2 regions of the Actinomadura sp. NPDC000929 genome follow, and region 2 is predicted to be linked to the other one. Evidence: riboswitches for the same ligand, from Rfam matches in the RefSeq annotation. Region 2 holds a riboswitch; the other holds the start of a gene.
The links. Region 2 has a riboswitch for cyclic di-AMP ahead of ABWI04_RS37385 (C40 family peptidase). Riboswitches for the same ligand answer to the same signal wherever they lie in the genome.

Region 1: it holds a riboswitch for cyclic di-AMP, as region 2 does, so the genes downstream of both, ABWI04_RS22840 (CHAP domain-containing protein) here and ABWI04_RS37385 (C40 family peptidase) in region 2, are expected to answer to the same signal.

What each region holds. Positions count from the first base shown of each region.
Region 1 is NZ_JBEUPA010000067.1:14,664-25,006, reverse strand. Features, by position in the region: gene ABWI04_RS22860 (cytochrome c oxidase subunit 4) at 1-275, shown strand, start outside; gene ABWI04_RS22855 (L,D-transpeptidase) at 416-1,696, shown strand; gene ABWI04_RS22850 (M48 family metallopeptidase) at 1,704-3,110, opposite strand; gene ABWI04_RS22845 (hypothetical protein) at 3,107-4,372, opposite strand; gene ABWI04_RS22840 (CHAP domain-containing protein) at 4,412-5,245, opposite strand; cyclic di-AMP (ydaO/yuaA leader) riboswitch at 5,255-5,410, opposite strand; cyclic di-AMP (ydaO/yuaA leader) riboswitch at 5,547-5,745, opposite strand; gene ABWI04_RS22835 (C40 family peptidase) at 6,241-7,194, opposite strand; gene ABWI04_RS22830 (NYN domain-containing protein) at 7,471-8,748, opposite strand; gene ABWI04_RS22825 (DEDD exonuclease domain-containing protein) at 9,040-10,343, shown strand, end outside.
Region 2 is NZ_JBEUPA010000180.1:9-10,351, reverse strand. Features, by position in the region: gene ABWI04_RS37395 (Mut7-C RNAse domain-containing protein) at 1-621, shown strand, start outside; gene ABWI04_RS37390 ((deoxy)nucleoside triphosphate pyrophosphohydrolase) at 650-1,036, shown strand; gene ABWI04_RS37385 (C40 family peptidase) at 1,033-2,049, opposite strand; cyclic di-AMP (ydaO/yuaA leader) riboswitch at 2,057-2,188, opposite strand; gene typA (translational GTPase TypA) at 2,380-4,233, shown strand; gene ABWI04_RS37375 (FHA domain-containing protein) at 4,304-4,696, opposite strand; gene ABWI04_RS37370 (hypothetical protein) at 4,748-5,725, shown strand; gene ABWI04_RS37365 (4Fe-4S single cluster domain-containing protein) at 5,629-6,321, opposite strand; gene ABWI04_RS37360 (AAA family ATPase) at 6,393-8,306, opposite strand; gene ABWI04_RS37355 (response regulator receiver protein) at 8,345-9,469, opposite strand; partial or broken gene ABWI04_RS37350 (serine/threonine protein kinase) at 9,466-10,343, opposite strand, start outside.

The sequences.
Region 1 (10,343 bases), on a different contig from region 2:
GGTTCTACATCCACTTCACGGTCCGGCGCCTCGAGCGCGCGAACGCGGGCCCGCTGTACGAGGACGACCCGGAGGGCGAGATCGCGGACGCGGCCGGCGAGCTGGGCTTCTTCAGCCCGCACAGCTGGTGGCCGCTGTTCGTGGCGCTCTCGGCCACGGCCGTGGCGCTCGGCGTCGTGTTCGGCTGGTGGCTGGTGATCCTCGGCGCCGCCGCGGCGATCCTCACGTCCGTCGGTCTGGTGTTCGAGTACTACCGGGGTCATTTCGCCCACTGATCAGTAAAAGAACCCCATCGGGGGCCGGTGTCCGCTTTTTAGCGGGTACCGGCCCTTTCGAACATACTGGGCGCCTTTCCAGCGACCGGGCTGGAAAACGACAGATCGCCCAGTGGAACGACCGGGGGGTCCACATGCGGGTGAGTGGCTCAAGGCCGGGAGACCGGGGGCGGTACACGGCCGTGCTCGTCGTCGGCGGCGTGCTCGTCGGCGGGGGTGCCGCGGCGTGTTCGGGAAGCGTCGGGCCGGCCGGCAAGGACGAGGTGAAGCTCGCGGTGTCGCCGGCCGGAGGCGGCGGGAAGCTGCGGCCGGACAGCCCCATCGCCGTGGAGGCGCGGCAGGGCACGATCGAGAACGTGACGGTGGCGACGAAGGACGGCGTGGTCGAGGGGGACCTGAGCGCCGACAGGACGCGGTGGCGGTCCCGGTGGACGCTGAAGCCGGGCACGGCGTACACGGTCGACGCCACCGCCCTCGGCCGGGACGGCAGGACCCGCACGGTCCGCAGCGGCTTCTCCACGGCCGTGGTGAAGAAGACCAACGACGTCACGATCGAGGCGCCGTTCAACAGGGAGACCGTCGGCGTCGGCATCCCGATCATCATGCACTTCGCCCGTCCGGTGAAGGACCGGGCGGCGGTCGAGCGGGCGCTGGAGGTCACCGCCGACAGGACCGTCGAGGGCGGCTGGAGCTGGTTCGGCAGCCAGGAGGCGGTGTTCCGGACGAAGAGCTACTGGCCGGCCCACACGAAGGTGTCGTTCCGGGCGCACCTGAGCGGCGTGCGCACCGGGCAGGGCGTGTACGGCGGGAAGGACTACGGCGTCGACTTCAAGGTCGGCGACTCGCACGTCTCCACCGCCGGCGAGGACAGCCACAAGATGGTCGTCCGGATCAACGGCAAGAAGGCCCGCACCATCCCGACGAGCATGGGGAAGGGCGGAGAGCGCAAGTACACCACCACCAACGGGGTCCACCTCGCCATGGGCAAGGAGGACCCGACCATCATGACGTCGGAGTGGGACGGCTGCGGCCCCGGCTGCGCCGGGTACTACAGCCTCACCGTCTACAAGTCGGTGCGCATCTCCGACAGCGGCGAGTACGTGCACAGCGCGCCGTGGTCGGTGGGATCGCAGGGGAGCGAGAACGTCAGCCACGGCTGCATCAACGTCAGCCCGTCCAACGCCAAGTGGTTCTACAACCTCTCCCAGCGCGGCGACCCCATCACGGTGACCGGCAGCGACCGGCAGCTGGAGCCGGAGAACGGCTGGGGGTACTGGCAGGTGAAGTGGCAGGACTGGGTGAAGGGCAGCGCGCTGAAGCGGTCGGTCACGACGGCCGCGCACGTGGACGCCGCGACCCTGTCGGCGCAGCAGGGCGCCCGGCCCAAGGCGCCCGAGAAGCAGCGGGCCGAGGGCAACTGAGCCGCGGCTAGCGGAGCGGCGGCGGGACCTGGACGCGGTGCAGGCGCGCCCAGTCGCGGGCCATGGCGATCCGGTCGGGGGCCGAGGGGTGCGTGAGCCACAGCAGGTACTCCGCGGCGTCGGGGTCCAGGTCGGAGATGTTGCGGACGGACAGCGCGTGCTGCATCGACACGAAGGTCGAGGGGTCGCGGGTGAGGTCCAGCGCGTGCGCGTCGGCGCGGGCCTCGATGCGGCGGCTCACGAGGTTCTGGACAGGGGCGGCGAGCGTCGTCCCGGCGGTCACGAGCGCGAGGAGGAGCGCGATGGACCTCGGGTCGGCCGCCGCACCGCCGCGGCGCGCGTCCGGCCCGGTCCCGCCGGCGCCGGGCCCGCCGGGATCGAGTCCGGCGCGCCGCAGCAGGCGCGGGGACGTCATCAGCAGGTACAGCAGGCACATGGCCCCCGCCACTCCGAGCGCGCCGACGAGCGTGCCCCACAGCACGTCGTCGCGCTTGGCGTGGCCGAGCTCGTGCCCGACGATGGACTCGACCTGGGCGGGCGGCGACTTCAGCAGCGTGTCGTAGAGGACGATGCGGCGCGTGGAGCCGAACCCGGACACGTAGGCGTTCAGGGACGTCGTCCGGCGGGAGGCGTCCGCGACGAGGACGTCCTCGACGGGCACGCCGTCCCGCTCGGCCATCGCCAGCAGGTCGGTGCGCAACCGCCCCGCCGGCAGCGAGTGGAACTTGTTGAACACGGGCTCCACGGCGAGCGGGTAGACGAACGAGGCGAAGACGACGAGGACGAACCCGCCCGCGGCGGCGCCGGCCCACCAGTGGCGCGGGAAGCGGCGGATGAGGGCGTAGAGGAGCAGCAGGGCGATCGTGTAGATGACCCACGTGACGGCGAGGGACTTCGCCTGGTCGACGAGCCATGCGGGCCAGCTCTGCGTGGACAGCCCGTACCGGCGCAGCACGGACTCGCTCCAGATGTGGAACGGGAGCCCGGCGACGCGCAGCAGCGTGGTCAGGGCCATGGTTCCGAGGATGATCCGAAGCGGCCGGCGGCGGGTTCTCGCGGTGGCCCAGCCGATGAACCGGGCGCCCAGCGGCGTGAGGCCCAGCACCAGGATCAGGGCGAGGCCGACGAGGAGCCCGGTGTAGGCGGGCGGGTTGACGGCCGAGTCGAACGCCCGGGAGCGGGCGATCTCGGCGGGGGTGAAGTCCAGCGCGGGATCGGGTTCCACCCGCCCGCCGGGGACGTGCCCGGGGAGCGGATTCCACGGAGTGGTTCGCGCGAGCACGGTCGCGACCCCGGCGAAGAGCACGGCGGCGGCGACGGCGGCGGCGATCCGGGGCCGGCGCGCGGGGGCGGCGCCGGGGGTTCCGGCGGCGGAGTCCCCGGCGCGGTCCTCGTCGGTCTCCGCCTCGCTCATGCGAGCTCCTCCTTCACGTAGTCGCGCCACAGTGCGGTGAAGCGCTCCCGCGTCAGGCCGAGCACGTCGCGCAGCGCCGCGGCCTCCGGGGCGCGCCCGGCGGCCCGGTAGAGCCGCACCAGCGCCGCTTCACCGTACCGGTCGGCGACCATCCGGCAGGCGAGCCAGGCCTCCTGGTAGGCCTGGGAGAGGCGGGGGGAGCCGCCGGCGAACGCGTCGGCGGAGGGCAGCGCGGAGGGCGTGCGCCCGGCGGAGACCTCGCGGCGCAGCTCGCCCGCCGCCGACCGGGTGCTGATCTTGACGCGCCGGTAGCCGACGTAGTCCGCGAAGCCCTCGATCAGCCACAGCGGGGTGCGCCCGTCGCGGGCGCCGCCGGTGGCGACGTGGGTCAGCTCGTGGGCGAGGACGACGTCGCGGCCCAGCTCGTTGAGGCGGCCGAAGGTGCCGGGGGAGACGATGACGCGGTCCTCGCCGCGACCGCCCCCGGCGGCCGGGGCGACGGCGGCGAGCGCGGCGATCTGGCCGAGGCTCTGCCCGGGGCCGGCGAGCGCGGAGGCGACGGTCGCGTCGGCGGGGACGAGCGCGACGACCCGCCGCGCCCACCCCGTGCCGACCACGGACGTCACGACCGGGACGGCCGCGTCCAGCCGCCGGGCGATGCCGTCGAGGCCGGCGCCGTCGCCGACGACCAGGCTCGTGCGGCCCCTGACCACCGTCAGGGGGCCGCAGTCCCAGATGTCGGTGTCGTCGGCGAGGCCGCGGGACGTCCCGTCGCCGACGATCGTCCACGCCCCGCCCCGCGGGGCCAGCGTGAGGTAGCGGGTGCGGGCCACGTCGCTCCGGTCGAAGCCGCGCAGCCTGTAGCGCGCCTCGACGCGGACGACGGCGGTCTCGCCGTCCACGGTCTCGACGCGGACGACGCGCTCCCGCCAGCCTTCCAGGGGAAGCTTCCGGAGGTTCCCGTACATGCGGGACTGGGTGTCCTGGAAGGCGGCGGGGGCGTTGCCCACCGTGGCGAGGAACGCCATGCGGTCGCCTTGGCGGACGGCCGCGGCGCGATTGGCGAGGACGGCGGAGGCCAGAGAGGGATTGAACGTCCCGGCGGACGGGGAGCCGGGAGCACGGGCGCCCGCCGCCCGGCCGCCGGAGCGCGAGCCCGCCAGGCCGGCGCCTCCGGCGAGGAGGACGGCGACCCCGCCCGCGCCGAGGGCGAGGACCCTGCGCCGCGTGACGGGGGCGTCCTGCCCGGGGCCTTCCTCCATGGGCGCGATCCTATGCAGGGCGCGGGGCGTGGGGCGCCGTCACGACCGGTAGTCCGGGTAGCCGTAGCCGACGACGACGTCTGTGGAACGTTCCTTTATCCGGACGGCGTTGTCGGTGTTGCCCTCGACGGTCTCGATCGTGCCATCGTCGATCTTCTTGACCACCATGCCGACGTGCTCGATGTCGTCGACGGACTCACTGCCGCCCCACGAGAAGAACACGATCGCGCCGGGCCTCGGCTCGTTGCCCCAGCGGCCGTGCTCCTGGAACCAGCGGGCGTGGGCGACCGTCCAGGCGTCGCTGCCGACCTGGTCGCTGAAGCCGATCTGCTCGCCCACCCAGGAGACGAACATGTCGCACCAGTTCGCGTCGCCGTAGCCGCTGAGGGAGCCGCCGTCGCGCGCGAGGGTCTCCCGCGCGCGGGACGTGGCCATGTACCAGTCCTGGAACTTGGTCTCGCCGCCGCCGTCCTCCTCGACGCCGACCTGCGAGCGGGCGAGCTCGATGGCCTGCGCGGCGGTGGGGCGCGACTTCGCGACGGTCTTCGGGGCGGCCTTCTCGGAGGTCTCCGCCTTCGGCTGCTCGGGCTGGTCCTTCTTCGCCGGAGCCTTCGAGCCGGTCGTCTTGCGCTCGTCCTCGGCACGGCGCCCGGGCGGGCCGCCGTGCGCCGTCAGGCCGGGGGCGAGGTCGGCCGCGGCGGCGGCCCTCACCGGGGTGGAGCCGAACGGCAGGACCGACGCCTGCGCGGTGGCGGCGGCGGTGCCGAGCACGGCGGCGCCGACGATCACGCCGCCGGTCGTCCGCCAGGTCAGGGACAGGGGGTTCGGCTTGCGGTGCCTGCCGTGGGTCTTCTTGCAGTGCGCGCGTGGCACGGGGGGATCTCCTCGACTTCCATGCCGCCTACCGGGTTAGCTGACGGGTTCGGGCGTGGAAGCCGCCCTACGGCCCGCGAAGGCAGGCCGATTCACCCCGAAAAGGACGCAGTGGGTCCCCGGTTCCACAGTGGACGCGCATGCGGGGCACGGCGGTCCGCGGACTCGGCGGTGACGTGCCCGGGGGCGGGCACGCCGGTTCTGAATGGGGAATCTCGGCGGGCGTGGACGCCCGCGGAGTGCAGGGGGTGGGGGCGTGGCCGCGTGGCGGCCACGCCCCAGGTAACGCTGCGGGATTCACTCCTTCTCTTCCAGACGCCTACCGGGTTAGCTGACGGGTTCGGGCGTGGAAGTGGCCCTACGGCGGCTCTCACCGGACTGCCGGGAGAGACGCGCCGATTCACCCCGGGTGCCGGAATGCCCGTCCGGAGAATTCCTCCGGACTCCGGCGCAGATGGGTCCCCGGTTCCGCGCTGAGGCGGATTCGGCGCTGCCGCTGCGATCCTGGGGGCGAGATGGGGCCCGGCGCGGGACCTGTCTCCCGCGTGCGAACGAGCGGCGCCTTGTGTTGTGGACGGACGGCGGCCCGTCTCCGGGGACCGTCCGGGGCCTGCCCCGTGTACGCCACCGCGGCTGCGCGCTCAGCGCCATGCACGCTGCGGGCGTGCGCACGGTGGACGGGGTCGGCCGGGTCTGCGACGAGACCGTGCGGCGCCTTCGGGCGCCGCGGGACGGCACGTGGGGCGTGCCGCCTGGGGGGAGCGGCGCGTGGCTCGCGCCGCCGTCACGCGGGTGCTGGATGCGCCGCGTGGGGCCGGGGCGCCAGGTGGGCGCCGCGGGTCCACGGCGTCTGGAGGGCGCCGTGAGTGGTGCAAAGGTACCAAAACCCCAAAAGAAGGCAAACCCCCCCAAAATCAACAACGGACCAGGTCAAGCCTGGTCCGTTGTCGATGGAGGTCCCGTGACGCCCGTGGAGCAGGGGGTCAGGCGGTGCGTCAGGGGCGCCCGGCGCCGTAGAAATTGCTCTTGTAGTAGCCGGAGCTGATGTCGCTGATCTTGACGACGTCGCCGGTGTGCGGGGCGTGGATCATCTTGCCGCCGCCCACGTAGAGGCCGACGTGGCCGAGGTTGCTGAAGAACACCAGATCACCGGGCTGCATGTTGTTCCAGGCGACCCGCTTGGAGCTGGTGTAGGCGTACTGGGTGTTGGTGGTGCGGGTGATGCTGACGCCCGCGGCGGCCCAGGCCTTCATGGTCAGACCGGAGCAGTCGTAGGAGTCCGGGCCCTCGGCGCCGTAGGAGTAGGGCTTGCCGAGCTGCGCGTAGGCGAAGTTGAGCGCCGTGCGGGCCGGGCCGCTCGCCGGGCCGTTGTAGGTGCCGCCCGTGGGGCCGCCGCCGCCCGGGCGGGAGGGGGTGCTCCCGCCGCCGAGCCGGCGCACGAGCGCCTTCTGCTTCTGCACCTGCTTGTCGAGGTCCTGCTTCTGCTTCTTCAGCTCGTCCTGCTTGGACTTCACCTCGTCGTAGGCGGCCTTCGCCTGGGACTGCTCGCGGCGGAGCCGCTGGGCGGTCGCGAGGAACTGGGTGAGCTGGGAGCTGCGCTCGTGCGACAGGTGCGAGAAGACGGCGGCCTGGTCGAGGATCGACTGCGGGTCGTTGCTGCCGACGAAGCCGGTGACGTCGGCCGAGTCACCGTTCTTGTAGGCGGTGGCCGCCATCTGCGCGATCTTGGACCGCTGCTCCTCGAAGTCGGCCTGCTCCTGCTTGCTCGCCTTGGTCGCGGCGTCGAACTTCTTCTTGGCGACCTTGAGCTTCTCGCGGTTCTGGTTGAACTGCTCGACCTTCTGGTCCATCTTCTCGTTGAGCTTGTCGAGCGTCTTCTGGGCCTGCGCCCGGGTCGGCTTGGGCTCGGCGTGCGCCACCACCGGGGAGCAGGTCAGGGAGACCGCCACGGTCAGTCCGGCGACGGCCGCCAGGCGACGGCGGAGGCCTGTGCCCGCAGAGCCCGCCCCGCGGCCAGGCCGCTGCGCCGGTGCCCCGATGTGATCATTGGCCACGGTCGGTTTCGCCCCTCTCGTCCACGACGTCAGCGGACGACATTAGCGAGGGGCAACAGCCGTCACAACCGATTCATCACTCTTTGATTGACATCTCTCATTATCATCCACTTTTAGTGACGCCATGATCACATACCGCGAGGACTGCCTTATCGGAGCCTTATGGGCGTCTTAGGAGCGGCCCAGCCTGCGCAGCAGCAGGGAGGACGGGCAGGGGCGCGCGTTGGCGCGCCGGGCGGCGTCGGCGACCTCCCGGTCGGACGACACCACGACCACCGAGCGGCCCGGCGGCTCGGCCCGCACGAGCTCGCCGATCAGCTCGTCCGCCGTCTGGCCCGGGTGGCTGAACCGCACCCGTACCCCGCGCGGCGCCGCGATGGCGACCGGCGCGTCCAGTTCCGCCCCGTCGAACACGCACGTCACCTCGGCGCGCGTCTGCGCGGCGAGCCCGCCGAGCCCCGACAGCAGCCGGCTGCGCTGGTCGGCCAGCGGCAGCTCCCCGTACCCGGTCTTGGTGACGTTGTAGCCGTCCACCACCAGGTGCACCTGCGGAAGCGTCAGCAGCCGGTCCAGCAGCTGCGGGTCGCTGTCGGACAGGGCCCGGCCGGGCAGCGCGCGGTGCGCCAGCCGGTCGGGCTCCAGCCCGCCGACCGCGTCGGCGGGACGGCCGATGGTGGAGGGCAGGGCCAGCTCCCGGCGGACGCCCTGCGCGGCGTCCACCAGCGCGTCCAGCAGCATCCGCAGCCGCACGTCGTCGACGTTGCGCCCCTCCCGCGCGGCCCGCTTGGCGGTCTCGGCCGCCTCCTCCGCCCGCGCGGCCCGGGCGCGCAGCCTGCGCAGCTCCTTGTCCGACGCGGCGGTCGACTCGCGCGCGGCGGCGAGCTCGCGGTCGGCCTCCTCCGCGACCGCGTGTGCGCGCTCCTCCGCGGCCCGGAACCGGGTGCGCGCGTCGTGCAGCTTGCGGCGCAGCTCGGCGACCTCGGCCTTGGTCTCGCGCAGCTCGGCGCGCAGCTTGGCCAGCTCGGCGCCGCGGGCGTCGCGGGTCGCGGCGAGCTCCGCCTTCAGCGCGGCGACGCGGCGCTCGGCCTCCTGCTCCTCCGACGCGCTCGCCGAACGCGCCAGCTCCTCGCGCGCGGACTCCACCAGCTCTGTCCAGCCCGCCGGGCGCAGCAGGTAGGCCAGCACGGCGACGCGCACCGGGTCGGCCGCGGGCGGCACGTTCCCGCCCTCGACCGCCTCCACCAGGTCGGCCTGCGCCTCCCGGAGCGGCGCGGCGACCCGGCTCCGGAACTCCCCGTCCTTCTCCAGCACCGCCGCGATGTGCTGGCCCGCGAGCCTGGCGCGCTTGCGGCGCTCGAACCGCGCGAACCGGCGCAGCGGCACGGGGATCTCCTCGGAGGGCAGTGACCCGATCAGGTCGGCGGCGGCCTCCACCACGCCCTGCCGCACCGCCTCGGGCAGCGGGCGGGACGCCTTCTCCGCAGGCTCCCCGTCGCCGGGGGTCGCTTCGGGACCGCTGTCGATGATCCCGCTCCTTCCGGGCTGCGCCGCCGGTGGGCTGTGTGTTCCCGAGCGCGGTACGCCCTAACCAGGGCGAACGTGCGATCGGACGGATCGCGCCCGGCCCTCGGCGGGATGCCTCCCGCCCGTCCTCGCGGCCCCCGCCCGGCGGGACGTCCCGGCGCCCCCCAACCCTAGCGGCACGAAGTTCTGTCGGTGGGGTCCTCTACGGTCGCGCTCATGACGGCTGCGCACGGTGTCCAAGGGCGCGGAGCCCAGGGGCACGGGGCCCGGGGGCACGGCGTCCAGGGCACCCTGGACGACCTCGGCACCCCCCTCAGCGACGTCACCTTCGTGGTGGTCGACCTGGAGACCACCGGCGGCTCGGCGGCCGACTCGGCCATCACCGAGATCGGCGCGGTGAAGGTGCGCGGCGGTCAGGAGCTCGGCGAGCTCGGCACGCTCGTCGACCCGGGCGGCCCCGTCCCGCCGTTCATCACCGCGCTCACCGGCATCACCACGGCGATGGTGACGGCCGCGCCGCGGATCGAGTCGGTGCTGCCGGCGTTCCTGGAGTTCGCGCGCGGCTGCGTCCTCGTCGCGCACAACGCCTCGTTCGACATCGGCTTCCTCAAGGCCGCGTGCGCCGCGAACGGCTACGCCTGGCCCGCGTTCGCCGTCGTCGACACCGTCGACCTGGCGCGGCGCGTGCTGTCCCGCGACGAGGTGCCCAACTGCAAGCTCGCCACGCTGGCCCGCTTCTTCCGGACGTCCAACGAGCCGACGCACCGGGCCCTCGCCGACGCCCGCGCCACCGTGGAGGTGCTGCACGGCCTCATCGAGCGGCTCGGCTCGTTCGGCGTCACCTCGCTGGAGGAGATGCGCGGCTTCGCGAAGGCGCCCACCCCCGAGCAGCGCCGCAAGCGGCACCTCGCCGACGACGTCCCCTCCACCCCCGGCGTCTACCTCTTCGAGGACCACGCCGGCGAGGTGCTCTACGTGGGCAAGAGCGGCGACCTGCGCTCGCGCGTGCGCAGCTACTTCACCGGCTCGGAGACGCGCCGGCGCGTCCGGGAGATGGTCGGCCTCGCCGAGAACGTCCGCACCATCGTGTGCGCCACGGGGCTGGAGGCCGAGGTCCGCGAGCTGCGGCTGATCGCCGAGCACAAGCCGCGCTACAACCGCCGCTCCAAGTTCCCCGAGCGGGCGATCTGGCTGAAGCTGACCGTGGAGCCGTTCCCCCGGCTGTCCATCGTGCGGGAGTGCCGGGCCGACGGCGCCCGCTACCTCGGGCCGATCTCCTCGCGGCGGCAGGCCGAGGAGGCCCGCGCCGCGCTGCACGAGGCGGTTCCGCTGCGGCAGTGCACCCAGCGTCTGACCCTCCGGCTGGTGGAGAGCGGCAAGGCGCGTTCGTGCGCCCTCGCCGAGCTGGGCCGCTGCGGCGCGCCCTGCGACGGCCGCGAGTCCGCCGACGCCTACGCCGTCCACACCGGGACGGCCCGCTCCATCATGGAGGGCGACGTGCGGCCCGTCGTCGCCGCCGC
Region 2 (10,343 bases):
GGCCCGATGACCGCCGACGGCGAGCCCGCCGGGCCCGGCGCCCGCCCCGCCGCCGGGGCCGAGGTGCGCGTGGCCGCGGTCCCGCGCCCCCAGCCCGTGCCGCTGGACCCGGGCCAGGTCGCCCCCCGCTTCCTCCTGGACGTGCACCTCGGCACGCTGGCCCGGCGCATGCGCCTGCTCGGCCTCGACACCGCCTACCACAACGACATGGACGACCCGGCGCTCGTCGTCCAGGCCAACGAGGAGCGCCGCGTCCTGCTCACGCAGGACCGCGGCCTCCTGCGCCGCCGCGCGCTGTGGTTCGGCGCCTACGTCCGCGGCTCGCGCCCCGACGACCAGCTCCGCGACCTGCTCGACCGCTTCGCGCCCGTCCTGCGCCCGTGGACGCGCTGCACCGCCTGCAACGGCGAGCTCGTCCCGGTCGACAAGCAGGAGATCGAGCGCGAGCTCCAGTCGGGCACGCGCCGCAGCTACGACGTGTACGGCCGCTGCGCGGTCTGCGGGCAGGTGTACTGGCGCGGGGCGCACGGCGACCACCTGGAGGAGATCGTCCGCGACGCGACGCGTCTGGTCGACTCCCTCAGGCGGGACGGAACCGGACGGACCGGCGCCGCGGTCTGATCACGAACACGGAGAGGAGCTGGTCGCGATCGATCTCGTGGTGGTGGGGGCGGCGATCCTCGCGGAGGGGCGGCTGCTGGCCGCCCAGCGCGCCGAGCCGCCGCACATGGCGGGCGGCTGGGAGCTTCCCGGCGGCAAGGTCGACCCCGGAGAGTCGGACGAGGACGCCCTGGTGCGCGAGTGCCACGAGGAACTGGCCGTGAAGGTACGCCTGGGCCGCCGCGTGGGCGGCGACTGGCGCCTCAGCGGACGCGCCGTCCTCCGCGTCTGGACGGCCGAGCTGGTAGAAGGCGAGCCGCAAGCCCTGGAGCACCTGCAACTCCGCTGGCTGGCGCCCTCAGAGCTCCACGACGTCAACTGGCTCCCCGGCGACCGCCCGGCAGTAGACCTCCTGGCCGCCCAAGGCCTCGGCTAGGAAATCCTATTCGCGCCTGCGAAGTCGGAGCGGTCGGAGAGTTTGGAGATCTTGACCACGTCGCCGGTCTGGGGGGCGTGGAGGTACTTGCCGTCGCCCAGGTAGATGCCCATGTGGTGCAGGTTGCTGCCGAAGTACACCAGGTCGCCGGAGCGGAGGGCGCCGCGGGAGACCTTCGTTCCCATGGCGAACAGGTCGCCGGTGTAGTGCGGGAGGCCGGGCTTGCCGACCTGGGCGTAGGCCCAGACGACGAGGCCCGAGCAGTCGAAGCTGCTCGGTCCGGCGGCGGCCCACACGTACGGGGAGCCGAGCTTGGTGAGCGCCTTGCGGGCCATCTTGGCGGGCAGGCCGGAGCCCTTCACGGTGGCGCTGAGGCCGGTGCGCGGGTCGCTCGCGTGGGTGGTGGTCAGCTTGTCGAGGCGCTTCATCACCTCGGAGACCTTGGCCTTGGCGGCCTCGCGCGCCTGCTTGGCGTCGTCCCAGGCCTTCTTGACCTGGGCGGTCTTGGCCTTGGCGGTGCGCTCCGCGGCGTCGGCCTGGTCGATCTGCTTCTTCAGGGCGAGGACGGCGGTGGCCTGGCTCTGCGCCAGGTAGGCGCGGTCGGACAGCCCCTCGGGGGAGGCGCCGGAGCCGAAGAGGACGTCGGGGCCGCCGGCCATGTAGTTCGCGGCGGCCAGGCTGCCGAGCTTCTGGCGGGCGGGTTCGGCGAGGGCGCGCAGCCGCTCGGCCTCCCGGGTGGCGTCCTGTTCGGCCTTGCGGGCCTTGGTGAACTCGACGCGGGCCTTGTTGAACTTCTCCGTGAGGATCTCGGCCTCTTCGTTCAGCGCGTCGAGGCTCTTGCGCAGGCCCTTCTCCGTCGTCGGCGTGGGGCTCGGCGCCGTGGGCGCGGAGGCGGGCCGGAACGGCTGGGCGGCGTGGGCGAGGTCCGGCGCGGTGGCGCCGAGACCGATCAGGAGCAGGGTGGCGGTGGCGGTGGGCAGAACGCGACGCCGCCGGGGGGAATCCGGAGCCAAGCCGGTGTTCTCCTCTCCTCGTACGCCTACCGGGTTAGCTGACGGGTTCGGGCCAGGAGTCGCCCTACGACGAGCGTCGATTCACCCCGAGGGTGGTGGGTCCCCGGTTCTCCCGCGGGAGATTCGGCGTTCCGGCCGCAGTCCCCTGGGGGCGGGACTCCGGACGACCGGATCTCGGGCAGATTACAAAGGATGCGCAAAGTTGGCCAATCGAGGTCCGTGTGACCGATGGGGCGAACGACTCGGAGTGGGTGGTACGCACGGCCAAGTAGAATGGGTACGGCCGCACGTCTGCGGCGACTCCCGAACTCTCACGCAAGGCGAACCCGCATGCCCATCTCCACGCGCGACGACCTCCGTAACGTCGCGATCGTCGCCCACGTCGACCATGGCAAGACGACGCTGGTCGACGCCATGCTCTGGCAGTCCGGGGCCTTCCGCGAGAACCAGGACGTCGACGACCGCGTGCTCGACTCCAACGACCTGGAGCGCGAGAAGGGGATCACCATCCTCGCGAAGAACACCGCGGTCCTGCACAACGGCCTGACGATCAACATCATCGACACCCCGGGGCACGCCGACTTCGGCGGCGAGGTCGAGCGCGGCCTGTCCATGGTGGACGGCGTCGTCCTGCTGGTCGACGCCAGCGAGGGCCCGCTCCCGCAGACGCGCTTCGTGCTGCGCAAGGCGCTCGCCGCGCGGCTGCCGGTGATCCTGGTCGTGAACAAGACCGACCGCCCCGACGCGCGCATCGACGAGGTCGTGGACGAGACCTACGAGCTGTTCATGGACCTCGACGCCGACGAGGACCAGATCGACTTCCCGATCGTGTTCGCGTCCGGCCGCGCCGGGCGGGCCTCGCTCGACAAGCCCGCCGACGGCGCCATGCCCGGCAGCGAGGACCTGGAACCGCTGTTCAAGGTCATCACCGAGACGATCCCCGCGCCGTCCTACGACCCCGACGGCCCGCTCCAGGCGCACGTGACGAACCTGGACGCCTCCAGCTACCTCGGCCGGATCGCGCTGTGCCGCGTGCACGCCGGCACGATCAAGAAGGGCCAGCAGGTCGCCTGGTGCCGGCGCGACGGCAGCGTCGAGCGGGTGAAGATCACCGAGCTGATGATGACGGAGGCGCTCACCCGCAAGCCCGCGGACGAGGCCGGGCCCGGCGACATCATCGCCATCGCCGGCATCCCCGACATCATGATCGGTGAGACCCTCGCGGACCCGGACGACCCGCGCCCGCTGCCGCTGATCACGGTGGACGAGCCGGCGATCTCCATGACGATCGGCACCAACACCGGGCCGATGGCGGGCCGCGAGAAGGGCACCAAGGTCACCGCCCGGATGGTCAAGGACCGCCTCGACCGCGAGCTCGTCGGCAACGTGTCGATCCGGGTGCTGCCGACCGAGCGCCCCGACGCCTGGGAGGTGCAGGGCCGCGGCGAGCTGGCCCTGGCGATCCTGGTCGAGAACATGCGCCGCGAGGGCTACGAGCTGACCGTCGGCAAGCCGCAGGTCGTCACGCGGGAGATCGACGGCAAGAAGCACGAGCCGGTCGAGCGGCTCACCGTCGACATCCCCGAGGAGCACCTCGGCGCCGTCACGCAGCTGATGGCGGTCCGCAAGGGCCGCATGGAGCACATGACCAACCACGGGACGGGCTGGATCCGGATGGAGTTCCTCGTCCCGGCCCGCGGCCTGATCGGGTTCCGCACCGAGTTCATGACCGAGACGCGCGGCACCGGCATGGCGCACCACGTCTTCGAGGACTACGAGCCCTGGTTCGGCGAGCTGCGCACCCGTCCGTCCGGCTCGCTCGTCGCCGACCGGTCCGGCGCCGCCACCGCCTACGCCATCACGAACCTCCAGGAGCGCGGGACGTTCTTCGTCGGCCCGACCACCGAGGTGTACGAGGGCATGATCGTCGGGGAGAACTCCCGCGCCGACGACATGGACGTCAACATCACCAAGGAGAAGAAGCTCACGAACATGCGGTCGTCCACCGGCGACGAGCTGGAGCGGCTCACCCCGCCCCGCGCCCTGTCGCTGGAGGAGGCGCTGGAGTTCTGCCGCGAGGACGAGTGCGTCGAGGTCACCCCGACCGCCGTCCGCATCCGCAAGGTCGTCCTGGACGCCAAGGAGCGCGAGCGCACGCGGGCCCGCACCAAGCGCGCCGGCTGAGCGCCGAAGCCGAAAGGGGCGGCCCCGCGGTTCTCGGAACCGCGGGGCCGCCCCTTTTCGTGCGTGCCGCTCAGCTCAGCTGGACGGTGCCCGTGACGTCGGCGGCCAGGCGGAGCTGGTCGCCGTCGCGGAGCGGGGCGTCCACGCCGCGGGGGAGCCGCTCGCCGTTGACGAACGTCCCGTTGGTGGAGCCCTCGTCGCGCACCCAGGCCGTCCCGGACGGGTCGAGCCACACCGTCGAGTGGCGCCGCGACACGTTGTCGTACTGCGTGAACGTGGCCGCCACCGGCGACTGGCCCGCGTCCCGGCCGAGCACCAGGTGCTGGCCGACCGAGACCTTGAGCTCGCCCGTGGGGAACTGGACGCGCAGGACGGGCGTGCCCTTCTGCGGCAGCGGGCGCAGGCACGAGTCGCACTGCGCGGCGCCCGGGTTGCTCAGCACCGCCTCGCAGTACGGGCACATGAACGCCGTGCTGTCGGGCGCGGCCGACCGCTGCTGCCCCTGGTTGTGCTCGTGCGGCAGCAGCGTCGCCTCGCGGCCGTGCGGCAGCTGCGGCGACGGGCCTCCGTGCTGCGGCTGACCCCCGTGCTGCGGCTGGCCTCCGTGCTGGGGCTGGCCGTACTGGGGCTGCCCGTGCTGAGGCTGCCCGTACTGGTGGTCGGCCGGGCCGGGCTGCGGCGCGCCGTACTGGTCCTGCGGTGCGCCGTACTGGTCCTGTGGGGCGCCGTACTGCTGCTGCGGCTGGTACTGGTCCGGCTGCTGCTGTTGCGGCTGCGGCGCGCCCCACTGGTCCTGGGGCTGCTGCGGCGCGCCCCACGGGTCGGCGGGGGGCTGCTGCTGTTGCGGCTGCCCGTACTGCTGCTGCCCGTGCTGAGGCTGGCCCTGCTGCGGCTGCCCGTACGGGGGCTGGCCGGGCTGGCCCTGCCCGTGCTGACCCTGACCGTGCTGGTCATGGGACTGCTGGGGCATGGGCGGACCCCATGCGTCCGGCTGCTGCTGTTGCGGCTGCGGCGCGCCCCACTGGTCCTGGGGCTGCTGCGGCGCGCCCCAGGGGTCGGCGGGGGGCTGCTGCTGTTGCGGCTGCCCGTACTGCTGCTGCCCGTGCTGAGGCTGGCCGTACTGCGGCTGCCCATGCTGGGGCTGGCCGGGCTGGCCCTGCCCGTGCTGACCCTGACCGTGCTGAGGCTGCCCGTACTGGTGGTCGGCCGGGCCGGGCTGCGGGCCGCCGTACTGCTGGCCCCCCTGCTGCGGCCCCGGCGGCGGGGGTATCCGCTGCGGTTCGTACCCGCCCGGGCCCTGCTGGTGAGCGCCGCCACCGGCGCGCGCCAGGTTGGCCCCGCAGCTCATGCAGAGCAGATCGCCCGGCTGGAACGGCTCGTCGCAGACCGGACAGTTCAAGGTCGCCATGACACATCCCCCGAGCGCACCCCGGCGCGGTCGAGCCTCGACGTGAGGTGCTCCATGTCACCTCTTCGCGGGATCCCGATGTAGTACACCCGCTTTCCCTCCGGCCCTTCGTCCACGGACACCTGTACTCGGGGCCCTCTTCCTTCAGTGTCACCGATCGCTTCAGTGTCACCGACGCCGGCCACTGCCCCGTACCGCTCGCGTCCCAGGGGGGACACCGGCACGACACGCTGGTTGGCCGACCCCCTCCAGAGTAGGGAGCCGTCCGCGGGGTGTCGCCCCCCAGGGTTGAGCCGGTCGACGTACGGCCCGGTGACCACGGCGTCACACATGTCGACGATCTCGCGCGTCACAGCGGCGCGCGAGAGTCGAGAGTAGACATATCCGCTGTAAACCAATATGTCCAACGCAATCGTCTCACGGTCGCGGGTCTCCCGCCACGCGCGGATCCCCCGCACCAGGGCCGCCAGCGCGGCCGGCTGCTGGAACGGTTCGCCGCCCGAGATGGTCACCCCGTCGACCGGTTCGGGAAGGGACGCGAGCCATCCTAGGACCGCTTCGACGGGGATGGCCCGGCCCGGGTCGGCGTCCCACGTGTCGCGGGAGAGGCACCCGTTGCAGTGCAGCGTGCAGCCCTGCGTCCAGATGCCCGCCCGCGTCCCCGGGCCGAGTGTGGTCACCGGGTAGTGCGCCTTGGCGAGCAGGAGCGTCTCGCCGGCGCCGTCTCCGGCCGCCGGGGGACGGCCCGCGCTCACTGGAGGTCCAGGTGCACGATGCTGCCCTCGCGCCGGATCCCCGTGACGGTGACCTTCTCGTCCGGGACGAGCTCCCGGTCGAAGAGCGCGCGCGCCAGCGGGTTGACGAAGTGGGACTCCAGCGCCATGCCGATGCCGCGCCCGCCCTTGGCGAGCTCCTCCGTGCACCACTCGCGGAGCGTCTGGAGCGCGTCCCCCTTCACGGCGAGGACGAGCCGGTGCTCCTCGGTGACCCGCCGGCAGATGTTCGCGAACTGCAGGTCGAAGATCTTGTGCGCGGCCTCGCCGGAGATGAAGTCGAACACCACGATGTTGTCGCCGAACCGGTTCAGCAGCTCCGGCCGGTTCAGCACCGTCGTGAAGTGGTCGGCGACGGCGCCCTTGATGCGCTGCTCGACCTGCTCGTAGGACATCCCGGGTGTGATGTTCTGCACACGGTCAGGGGCCCCGTACGCGGCCCCGTCGCGGGTCGTGAGGTCGCGTCCCGGCACGAACATCCCCAGGTTGGAGGTGAAGATGAGGATCGACTCGGAGAAGTGGACGGTGTTGCCGCGCCCGTCGGTGAGCCGCCCGTCCTCCAGGATCTGCAGGAACTTGTCCAGGATCCGCGGGTGCGCCTTCTCGATCTCGTCGAAGAGGATCACCCGGAACGGGTCCTCCCGGACGGCGTTGGTGAGCTCGCCGCCGGCCTCGTGCCCCACGTACCCGGGCGGCGACCCGATCAGCCGGTCGCCGGAGCCCTCGCCGGAGAACTCGCTCATGTCGAAGCGCAGGTAGGCCGACTCGTCGCCGAAGACCAGCTCGGTGATGGCCTTGGCCAGCTCCGTCTTGCCGGTGCCGGTCGGGCCCGCGAAGAACAGCACCCCGCGCGGCCGGCTGCCCGACCTGGTCGCCTGCGCGCCCGACAGCCCGAGCACCGCCCGCTTGAGGATGTCCAGCGTCTTCGTGACCGCCTGCGGCTGCCCGATCACCCGCTCGGGGACGCGCTTCTCGCCCTCCAGCACCCGGCGCCGCAGGTGCCCGCGGCTCCACGGGTTGTCGAGCACGCCCAGCTTGTAGGTGCGGACCGCGTCCGGCAGGTCGGCGAGGTCGACGTTGCGCTCCTTCGCCAGCCGGGTCACCTCGATCATCGACTGGAGGGTCAGCCCGTCGGCCTGCTCGGCGAACGCGTCGCACGCCGCGGCCGCCACCTCGTCCGACCCGACGTCGCTCACCCCGAACGCGCGGGCCAGCAGCCGCGCCGTCTCCTGCCGGTCGCCGAGGTGCGGGCGCGGGATCGTGATCTCGCGGATGTTCTCGTTGTCGGCCGTCAGCCACGGCGGCAGGTCGCCCGGCCGCTCCACCAGCCAGACGACCGGGTTGTAGAGCGGCTTCGGCCGCGCCCCCGTCACCCGGACGGGGCGCGCGCTGCGCGACAGCTTCGCGCAGAACCGGAAGAAGTCGCGCTCGGCCGGCTCCAGGTCGGTCGGGGTCCGGGCGATGCGCGACGCCGAGTCGATCACGAACGCGGCGCGGACGTTCTCCTGCGGCCGGGCGACCGCGGCCAGGTGCCGCGTCAGCCCCTCCAGCGAGGGCTTCTCGTCCGCCTTGACCTTGCCGAGCAGCGACTCCGCCGCCGCCGCGGCCTCGTCCCCGGACGGCTCGTTAGGGCCCGGGACGATCTGCAGCCCGTCCACCGGGTCGTAGACGGCCATGAAGGCCGCGCCGCTGGAGCGCAGCGTCTCCCACAGCAGCGCCCGCAGGGGCAGCAGCACCGCCGGGCCGCCGTCCGACGAGGGAGCCAGGAAGCTGTCGTGCAGGTTGCCCGACAGGACGTACTGGGAGTGCACCGAGAGGGTCGCGTCCAGCTCCCGGATGAACGGCGGCCAACCCAGCAGCCGGCCCCCGAGGGTCGGCGAATCAATGCTCATCTAGTCACTCCACTCCGTCCGAGCGCCCCCTGCACACCTCACTTGTGACGCTCGCGGGAGCGTTCGCGTTGGGCGGCACGGCCCCTAGTCTGCCGTGCCTCCGCCGAAACGGGCAGCTCACGCACTCCGGGCTCCAGCCGCCACGCCACGTCCGAGCGGATCCCCTCGCCGGCCAGGCGCTCGCGCGCCGCCTCGAACGCCTCGCACCACTCCTGTTCCCGCTCGACGTCCACCCGGCGGTCGTCCTCGCTCTCGGCGGGCCGCTCGCGCACCATCGAGGCGCGCACGTGCGCGGCGTCGTCCACGCGCATGCGGACGCTGTGGTCGGGCCAGGCGCCCTTGGTCAGCGTCACGGTGCCGTCCTCGGCCGTCAGCGTCTCGAACCCGGCCTGGACCTCGTACCCCATGTCCTCGAACGCGGCCGTGATCGAGTCGAGCACGTACCGGCGCTCGGCCTCGGCCTGCTCGGCGGCGTCGCGCTCGGCCGCCAGCCGCCGCTCCTCCTCCCGCCGCTCCCGGGTGCGGCGGTTGGCCTCCTGGATCCGCAGCCGCACCTCCTGCAGCACGCCCTCCGCGTCGGCCGGCGTCGCCGCGCCGGCCAGCAGCCGGGCCGCCTCGGCGACCGCACGCCGCTCCGCCTCCCCTGCGTCGGGCAGCAGCCGCACCATGATCCGTTCGAGGTGCTCGCGCACGTCGGCGGCCCGCGGCGGCGGCGAGCCGTCCCGCACGCCGGCCGCCAGCCCCTCGGCGGGGACGTCGAAGATCTGCGCGCCGACCTGGGCGGCGAGATGCTCGGAGAGGCGCCGTTCGGCCTCGTCCAGGACGGGGTCGGTCGCCGCGCACCAGGCGGTCAGCTCGGCGGCGGACCGCTCGGCCGGGTCGAGCCGGCCGGGCAGCGGCACCTCCGCACCGATCTTCGCGCGGGTCTCGGCGAGCGCGGCGATGCGCGCGTTGCGCTCCACCGTCTCGCGCAGCGCCCGCTCGTGCGTGCGGACCTCGGCGAGCGCCGCGGCGCGCGCCTCGGCGCGCCCGGCGGCGAGCGCGGCCAGCGCCTCCGCGCCGCGTCCGGCCAGGCCCGCGCCGTGCCCGAGCAGGCGGGTCATGCCGAGGCTGAGCACCACCGCCGCGTCCAGCGCGATGTCCGCGTCGATCCCGCTGCTCATGGGGTCCCTCCGATCGTCCGTGCCTGCCGCCAGTGGTGCAGCCGCACCCCGGCCGCGACGGCGTGCGCGGCGGGGACGGCGATGAGGACGAGGACCCACAGCAGGCTCGCGATGGACGTCACCGCCGCGAGCAGGAGGAGGAAGAGGAGCAGCGGCACCGTCGCGGCGGCGAGCACGCATCCGCAGCCGCGCCGCCCGGTCTGCCGCGCGGCGCCCGACATCGTCTGGGACGCCGTCGACAGCCCGCGGCCGCCCGCGCCGAGAATGCCCGAGAGCATCGCCCAGGGCCCGTGGGGGAGGTAGTCCGCGCCCTGTGCGCGCGCCGCGAGGACCTCGCTGCCGCACTGCACCGCCCAGGCGAGCACGGACACGACGGCCAGAACGCCGAAGGAGACGCCCGAAGAGGAACTGTGCAGGCCGACCGATGTCGTGCCGTCGTCGTTGCCGCCGCCGAACAGCGAGCCGATCATCCAGCTGCCCAGGAGCCAGAACAGCAGCAGCGGCGACGTCAGCGCGACCGCCTTCGCCATCGCGGCGCCGCGGCCGGCGAGCCGCTGCCGTTCGCGTTCGGCCCAGTGCGTGCGCAGCGCCTCGTCGCGCTGCTCGGCGGCGTGCCGCTCGCGCGTCCGCGACTCGCTCTCGGCCACGGCTTCGGGTGCGGCGCGGGCCACGGCGAGCAGCCGCAGCGGATCGTCGCCGGCACCGTCCACCATCCAGGTGAACCACGGCACCGGTTCGGAGACCGGCTCGCGGGCCCGTGCCGCGCCCTTGGCGATCAGCCGCCCGGTCTCGTCGGGACGCGCCGCCAGCGCGAGCAGGGCGAGCAGCACGGCGGGCGGCTCCTCCGCGCCGGCGTCGGGCAGCCGGCCGGCGA